DNA from 2 places in the Arthrobacter sp. P1_B9 genome. Region 1 is predicted to be linked to the other one. Evidence: predicted binding sites of a transcription regulator. Region 1 holds the regulator's gene; the other holds the start of a gene.
What was found. The regulator HrcA, encoded in region 1, represses chaperone genes, less so after heat shock. The targets are predictions, from matches to a motif close to TTNGCACTCGNNNNNNNCGAGTGCNAA.

Region 1 (4,211 bases):
GAAGAGGTTGCCCACCACCGGGATGAAGACCAGCAGATTGGCCAGTACCGCGGCCAGTGTCGGCGGCAGCGTGAAATTGAGGGCTTCCTTGGATTCCTGTGCCGTGAACGGGCCGCGGTCCTTGAAGATGAGGTAGATCAGCAGCGACGGCACGCAGCCCAGGATGCCGCCGAAGTGCGCGAGCGTGGCCCACTGGCGGTCCTCGCTGGCCGTCAGCGGCAGCGCGTTTGCCGGAACGCCATGGTACGGGGGCTGGCCATGGCCAGCCTGATTGCCCGTGTGTTCGCGTGCGTTATCTGCCACGGTGTAGCCCTTCGGATTGCGGTGATGCGTTGCTGCCTGGGTTGTGCCTGAAATAGCCGGGACCGCACTGGAAGCGCGGCCGCCGTTTCAAGAATACTTGCTCGGGCAAGGAAATGGAGATCAGGGGCGGCCGCCGCGGCGGACTAGGGCACGGTGAGGAAGTCAATGACCTCTTCCACGCGGCCAAGCAGCGACGCCTCCAGATCAGCGTAGCTGCGGACAGCCCCCAGGAGTTTCTGCCAGCCGAGGCCGATGTCCTCCTTCGTGGAGTGGGGCCACCCGAAAGCCATCAGGATCCCGGTCTTCCAGTCCGTGCCGCGGGGGATCACGGGCCACTGCTCGATCCCCAGGACCGAGGGCCGGATGGCCTGCCACACGTCCACGTAGGGGTGCCCCACAATCAGGACGTTGCCTGCGGCGCCCGGTGAGGCCATGACGGCGTCGGCGATCCGCGACTCCTTGGAGTCTGCCACCAAGTGGTCTACGAGCACGCCGAGGCGCCGGCCGGGGCCCGGGCCGAAGTCCGCCACGGCGGCCGCGAGGTCGTCAATGCCGTGCAGGGGCTCGACGACGATGCCCTCCACCCGGAGGTCATCGCCCCAGACCTTCTCCACCAGCTCGGCGTCGTGCTTTCCTTCCACCCAGATGCGGCTGGCCTTGGCCACCTGTGCGCGCTGCCCCGCCACCCGTACCGAGCCCGACGCCGTGCGGCCGGCACCGGCGGCCGGTGCCGTCTTCTTCCGGGCCGGCGGCATCAGGCGGATGGGCTGGCCGTCCAAGAGGAAGCCGAAGCCGAGGCGGAAGGACCGCGACTTGCCCCGCCGGTCCTCCAGCGCCACCACGTGCATGCCGCCGGACTTCTCCACGCGGGTTACGGCGCCCACCCAGCCGGACTGGACCTCCTCGAGGACCATCCCGCGTTCCACCGGGACTTCCGGCAGCTGGGTCTTGGCGGGGGCGGACAGGTCCTGGGGTCCCCAGTTCTGGTACGACATCTCTTCACGCTTACTTTGCACTCGGAATGTACGGCGGTCGGTGGAACTCTCCGGGGGCCGGAACCGGACCGCGACGGCGCGGCAACGGCAGCGTCTGCCACGGTCTCGGCGCCGGCGTGACGGGAATCGCGTTCCCGCGGGCCACGCCTGGAGCGAATCCAATGCTAACAACGCGGCGACTCATATTAGACTGGTTAGCACTTAGGCATGTCGAGTGCTAACCCTTGTCCTGTGGCGGGCCGTCCGTGCACCACTGGTGGACCCGGACCGGACGCGGGGGTGGCACCGGCTGCGGGACGGTCGATTGGAGGTGGAGCGTGAGCGAACCGCGCAAACTCGAAGTGTTGCGCGCCATCGTGGAGGACTACGTCCATTCGCGTGAGCCCGTTGGTTCCAAAGCGCTCGTTGAACGGCACCATCTCGGCGTCTCGAGCGCCACGATCCGAAATGACATGGCGGCGCTGGAAGACGAGGGCCTGATCACGGCACCGCACACGAGTGCAGGCCGGATCCCCACTGACAAGGGCTACCGGTTGTTCGTCGACCAGATCTCAGCGGTGAAGCCGTTGTCCCAGGCCGAGCGCCGGGCCATCCAGGCGCTGCTGGAAGGATCCGAGGACCTCGACGACATCCTTGACCGGACCGTGAGGCTCCTCTCGCACCTGACCAACCAGGTCGCCGTCGTGCAGTATCCGCTGCTCAGCCGCGCCCGGGTGCGGCACATTGAGTTCGTGCTGCTGGCGCCCAGGAAAGTGCTGGCTGTTCTGATCGCTGACACGGGCAAGGTGGAGCAGCGCGTGATCGACGTCGGGCAGGACATTCCCGACGACGCGCTGTCGGAATTGCGGAGTAGTTTTCTGGCCAGCCTCTCCGGTACGCCGCTGAGCCTGATGCCGCAGCTGCTGCCCGCCGTCGTTGCCGGTGGCCCGCCCGCGCGGCGCGGAGCAGCCCAGGCGCTGGCCCGCGGTCTTGAGGCCCTGGCCACGAGCAGCCGTGAAGAGCGCATGGTCATGGCCGGCACCGCCAACCTGGCCCGCTCCAATGTGGACTTCCCGCTCAGCATCGGCCCCGTGCTGGAGGCCCTCGAGGAACAGGTGGTCATGCTCCGCCTGCTCAGCGAAATGGCCGAAGACCCGCGCGGCGTGACCGTCAGCATCGGCCGGGAAAACCCCTACGACGGTCTCGCCGAGGCCTCGGTCGTGGCCACCGCCTACGGGCCGGACGCCACGGCCAAGGTCGGAGTGCTTGGGCCCACCCGGATGGACTATCCCACCACCATGGCCGCCGTCCGAGCGGTGGCCCGCTACCTTTCGAGGATCCTGGGGCCCTGACAGGCCCGGGACCGAATACGACTTCTTGCCCCACAGGCAGTGCCCCACAGGCAGTACCCCACAGGCAGTACAACAAGGAAGAGATACACACTTTGAGCAGCCACTACGACGTTCTTGGAGTCTCCCGCGACGCATCGGGGGAGGAGATCAAGAAGGCCTACCGGAAACTGGCCCGGACCCTGCACCCGGACGTGAACCCCGGGGAGGACGCCTCGGACAGGTTCAAGGCCGTCACGCACGCCTACGAGGTCCTCTCCGATCCGCAGAAGCGCCGGGTCTATGACACCACCGGCAACGAGAACGGCACCGACAACGGGTTCGGCGGCGGCAGCTACTCGGGCCAGGGCTTCGCCTTCCAGGACATCTTCGAGACCTTCTTCGGCGCCGGTGGCGGCCAGGGCGGCCCGGCGTCCAGGGTCCGCCGCGGCCAGGACGCGCTGATCAGCGTCCGGATCGACCTCCGCGATGCGGTGTTCGGCGTGAACAAAAAGCTCGAGGTCGACACGGCCGTCATCTGCCCCACCTGCGAGGGATCCTGCTGCCGGGAGGGCACCCACCCGGTCCGCTGCGACATCTGTGGCGGCAGCGGTCAGGTCCAGCGCGCCGTGCGGTCCATCCTGGGCCAGGTCATGACGTCCGCCCCCTGCGGGTCTTGCGAGGGCTTCGGCACCGTCATCAAGGACCCGTGCAACGAATGCAGCGGCCAGGGCCGGATCCGCAGCCGCCGCTCGCTGACCGTCAAGGTCCCGGCCGGCGTGGCCACCGGCACCCGCATCCAGCTGTCCGGCCAGGGCGAGGCCGGCCCTGCCGGCGGCCCCGCCGGGGACCTGTACGTGGAGATCAGGGTCAACAACGACGCCACTTACGTGCGCGAGGGCGATGACCTGCACGCGAGCCTCAACATTCCCATGACGGCGGCCGCCCTCGGCACCGAAATATCCCTCGACACCTTCGACGGACAGCAGGAGATCGACGTCAAGGCCGGCACCCAGTCCGGCGAGATCATCACCCTTCGCGGTCTCGGCGTCACGCACCTGCGCGGCCACGGCCGCGGCGATCTGAAGGTGCACCTGCAGGTGGAAACACCGGTCAAGCTCGATCACGTCCAGGAGGAACTTCTCCGCCAGCTGGCCAAGCACCGTGGCGAGCACCTCACGGAAGGAAAGCTTGCGGCCAGCGGCGGCGTCTTCGCCAAACTGCGGGACCGGCTCGGTAACCTGTAGCGGTGAGTAACCCGGTCTTCTTCACCGCCCCAGGCACCCTGGACCAGCAGGTCCCCGGCTCGGCCTTCGTCCTCGAGGGAACCGAGGCCCGCCACGCCGTCACCGTCAAACGGATCGGCGTCGGCGAAGCGGTCGACATCGCGGACGGCGCAGGCAAGCGCCTGACCGGCACCGTGACAGCCGTCGCTGCCGGGGAGCTGAGCGTCGAATGCGTGGACCTGGCTGAGGAACCACGGCCAGGAACACGGCTGGTCCTGGTCCAGGCCCTGGCGAAGGGCGACCGCGATGAACTGGCGGCCGAGACCGCGACCGAGTTGGGCATCGACGCCGTCATTCCCTGGCAGGCCGAGCGGTCCATT
Region 2 (4,211 bases), on a different contig from region 1:
AGATCCGCGACGTGGCCGATCCCGGCCTCCGCGAACCGCTGCGCGTGCCGTGCCGCCACCGTGAGCCGGGTGGCCTGCTCCAGACCGGCCTTCGTGAAAATCATCTGCCGGGCGAATTCGCCGAACTTCGCCTCAGCCTTGGTCCGCAGCCGGGACTGGGTGAGCACGGCCGAGACCAGCTCGGGGGAGTGGCCGGCCTTGCGCAGCGACGCCGTGAGGCGGAAGGCCTCGTCCTCGCGGTACGGGCCCAACGACGCCAGCAGCTCCCAGCCCTCGGGGGTGAGGATCGGGGCAATATGTTCCTGCGGTGCGTCAGTCATGGCATCCAGCGTAGTTGAGGTCCGCGGGCGCGTTGTGACCGGACGGCGGGGGCTAGGCTTGATGGCATGGAAGACAGCGGCACAGGCGACAGCATCTCAGCGGACACGGCCGGGCAGGACACGGCCGGCGACGACGACGCCAGGCAGGAGCGCCGACGGCCGCAGGGACTTGCCCGCTACGCAAAACCGGCGCTGATCGCCGGCGCGGTGATCGCCGTCGTGTCCGTCGCACTTTTGGTGATTATCTTCTTCCTCGATTCCTTCAACGCCACCGTGTATTCCGTCGGCGGGAAGAACGTCCAGGACGCCACGGACGAGGCCCGGGCCATCCGCGAGACCTATGCCGCGGCCCGGCTCGGCGGCATCATCTTCCTCGTCGCCGGCATTCTGCTGGCCGCCGCCGGCGCCGTGCTGTCGTTCCGGCACCGGAATGACGAAGGCCAGAACACGGACGAAGACGACGGCGAGGACGTGGACTTCGACGACCTCGCAGACCAGTAGCCAGCGAGTAGGCGCGCGAATAGACGCCGCTGGTGGGGGCGCACCGCACCGCCAAACGGCCAACGGCCACGGGCCAGGGGACATGCCCAGCCTCCTGCGCCACGGATGGACATGTCCTCCCCGGCAGCCCGCACCCGTTGGGTATGTCCATCGCTCAGCACGGGCACAGAGTACGACGCCCAAGTGTCCTCTGGCCGCAGCGAAAATGGGCATGTCCTCCCGGGCCGCCCGTATGCGTTGGGCATGTCCATCGCTCAGCACGGGCACAGAGCATGATGCCCAAGTGGCCTCTGGCCGCAGCAAGAAATGGACACGTCCTCCCCAGCAGCCCGGACCCGTTGGGTATGTCCATCGCTCAGCGCGGGCACAGAGTACGACGTCCAAGTGTCCTCTGGCCGCAACGAAGAATGGGCATGGCCCTCTGGACCGCCCGCCGTCGTAGGGCATGTCCATCGCTCAGCACGGGCACAGAGCATGATGCCCCAGTGTCCTCTGGCCGCAGCGAAAAATGGGCATGTCCCCTAGGGGGAAAATGTTCACCCGGAACGAATTTCTGGCACTCGCCTTGACCGAGTGCTAACCATTTACATAGAGTCGTCATTAGCACTCTCCCTAGGAGGGTGCTAACACATGAAGCGCGTTCCGCCAGGCACGCTGCCGGCACCGCGACGACGGTCTGTGCGCCTTGGCATCACCGCTTCATAGTCCACGAATTTGCTGACGAAAAGGAGAGGTCCGAGTGTCGGTCTCTATTAAGCCTCTTGAGGATCGTATTGTTGTCCGCCCGCTCGAAGCCGAGCAGACCACGGCTTCCGGCCTGGTTATCCCGGACTCCGCGCAGGAGAAGCCGCAGGAAGGCGAAGTTGTTGCAGTAGGCCCCGGCCGCTTCGATGACAACGGCAACCGCGTTCCCGTTGACGTTGCCGTTGGCGACGTCGTCATCTACTCCAAGTACGGTGGAACCGAAGTCAAGACCGGCGGCACCGAGTACCTCGTGCTCTCCGCCCGCGACGTTCTGGCGATCGTCGTAAAGTAACTCTCTTGGACCCCCGCGCAGCCGATCCTTTCGCATTGAATGGATCAGTTGCGCGGGGTTCTGTCTTGAAAGGACAAAACCATGGCAAAGCAGCTTGCGTTTAACGACGCTGCCCGCCGGTCGCTTGAAGCCGGCATCGATAAGCTCGCCAACACCGTCAAGGTCACGCTGGGTCCGCGCGGCCGCAACGTCGTACTGGACAAGAAGTGGGGCGCCCCCACGATCACCAACGATGGTGTGACCATCGCCCGTGAAATCGAGCTGGATGACCCCTACGAGAACCTTGGCGCGCAGCTTGCCAAGGAGGTCGCCACCAAGACCAACGACGTTGCCGGCGACGGCACCACCACCGCCACCGTCCTGGCCCAGGCCCTGGTCAAGGAAGGCCTGCGCAACGTAGCGGCAGGCGCCGCACCGGGCGAAATCAAGCGCGGTATCGAGGTTTCGGTCGAGGCCGTCGCCGCCCGCCTGCTGGAGAACGCGCGCCCGGTTGAAGGCACGCAGGTTGCCAACGTTGCCGCAATCTCCGCCCAGAGCGACGAGGTCGGCGAGCTGCTGGCCGAGGCGTTCGGCAAGGTCGGCAAGGATGGTGTGATCACCATCGAGGAGTCCTCCACCACGCAGACCGAGCTGGTCCTGACCGAGGGCATGCAGTTCGACAAGGGCTACCTGTCCCCGTACTTCGTCACCGACGCGGAACGCCAGGAGGCCGTCCTCGAGGACGCCCTGATCCTGATCAACCAGGGCAAGATCTCCTCAGTGCAGGATTTCCTGCCGCTGCTGGAAAAGGCGCTGCAGAGCTCCAAGCCGCTCTTCATCATCGCCGAAGACGTCGAGGGCGAGGCCCTGTCCACGCTGATCGTCAACCGCATCCGCGGCACGCTGAACGTCGTCGCCGTCAAGGCGCCGGGCTTCGGTGACCGCCGCAAGGCCATGCTCCAGGACATCGCGACCCTCACCGGTGCGCAGGTTGTCTCCGCGGAGCTGGGCCTGAGCCTGGACACCGTTGGCCTCGAGGTGCTCGGCACCGCACGCCGCATCACGATCACCAAGGACAACACCACGATCGTCGACGGCGCCGGTTCGGCCGAGGACGTTGCCGCCCGTGTTGCCCAGCTGCGCGCCGAGCTGACCCGCACCGATTCGGACTGGGACAAGGAAAAGCTGCAGGAACGCCTGGCCAAGCTGGCCGGCGGCATCGGCGTGATCAAGGTCGGCGCCGCCACCGAGGTTGAGCTGAAGGAAAAGAAGCACCGCATCGAGGACGCCGTGTCCTCCACCCGCGCTGCCCTCGAAGAAGGCATCGTGGCCGGCGGCGGCTCCGCCCTCATCCACGCGCTGAAGGCGCTCGACGAGGACGCTGCCGTCCAGGCCCTCGAAGGTGACGCGGCTGCGGCCGTCGGCATCGTCCGCCGCGCCCTGGTCCAGCCGCTGCGCTGGATCGCCCAGAACGCCGGCTTCGACGGCTATGTCGTGGCTGCCAAGGTCGCCGAATCCGCCGTGAACCAGGGCTTCAACGCCAAGTCCGGCGAATACGAAGACCTGATCGCCGCCGGCGTGATCGACCCCGTGAAGGTGACGCGTGCGGCTCTGCGCAACGCGGCCTCCATCGCGGCGCTGGTCCTCACCACGGAAACCCTCGTGGTGGAGAAGCCGGCTGACGAAGACGAGCACGCAGGGCACAGGCACTAGGCTCTGCCCGCAGGGGGACGGTCCGGCATCTGCCGGGCCGTCCCTTTTTCTGTCGAGTCACTGCTGCCGTTCTGCCGTGTTCGTGGCCGCAAGTTGCCGTGATTCTGGCAGAGTTAACCCGTCAGGTGCCGCTCCAGCGTCGCGGGTTCACTGGAAACTCCCACGTTGGCATGCCTCAATGGGGATCAGTGGCGCCGTGACGATTGGCCATCAAAATTACGTTTTGGTAACATGGAGGCTTTGGTTATCTGGTTGAGGGGTAGTTCTATGACACAGCAAGGAACCTTGCCCCGGCCTGCCCGGCACATTGCCGCGGCGGGGCATGATCCCGCAGCCAAGGCCGGCCGAAAATCCACCTTCAGGCCTGAAATCCAGGGCCTCCGGTCTCTCGCTGTGCTGATGGTCATGAGCTATCACATCTGGCTGGGCCGGGTTTCCGGTGGCGTGGACGTCTTCCTGCTGATCTCGGCCTTCCTTATGACGCTGCAGTTCGTGGGCCGCTTCGAGCAGGGCCGGTCCATGGCCCTCATCAAACACTGGCTGCACCTTTTCCGGCGCCTCGTCCCGGCCGCCGTCACCGTCATGGTGGCCGTACTCGCCGCAAGCATCCTGTTTCTGCCCCGGACTCGCTGGCTGGAAGTCATCAACCAGGGGTGGGCCTC

Region 2: groES (co-chaperone GroES) is a predicted target of HrcA. The motif match lies at 1,375-1,401, and genes of this name have one in related genera.

The regions. Positions count from the first base shown of each region.
Region 1 is NZ_JBFUAA010000006.1:196,880-201,090, forward strand. It holds gene AC1D1A_RS10975 (DUF4870 domain-containing protein) at 1-303, opposite strand, end outside; gene AC1D1A_RS10980 (DUF3097 domain-containing protein) at 447-1,298, opposite strand; gene hrcA (heat-inducible transcriptional repressor HrcA) at 1,616-2,629, shown strand; gene dnaJ (molecular chaperone DnaJ) at 2,722-3,852, shown strand; gene AC1D1A_RS10995 (16S rRNA (uracil(1498)-N(3))-methyltransferase) at 3,855-4,211, shown strand, end outside.
Region 2 is NZ_JBFUAA010000002.1:414,578-418,788, forward strand. It holds gene AC1D1A_RS04495 (class I SAM-dependent methyltransferase) at 1-320, opposite strand, end outside; gene AC1D1A_RS04500 (hypothetical protein) at 387-821, shown strand; gene groES (co-chaperone GroES) at 1,561-1,857, shown strand; gene groL (chaperonin GroEL) at 1,939-3,549, shown strand; gene AC1D1A_RS04515 (acyltransferase family protein) at 3,817-4,211, shown strand, end outside.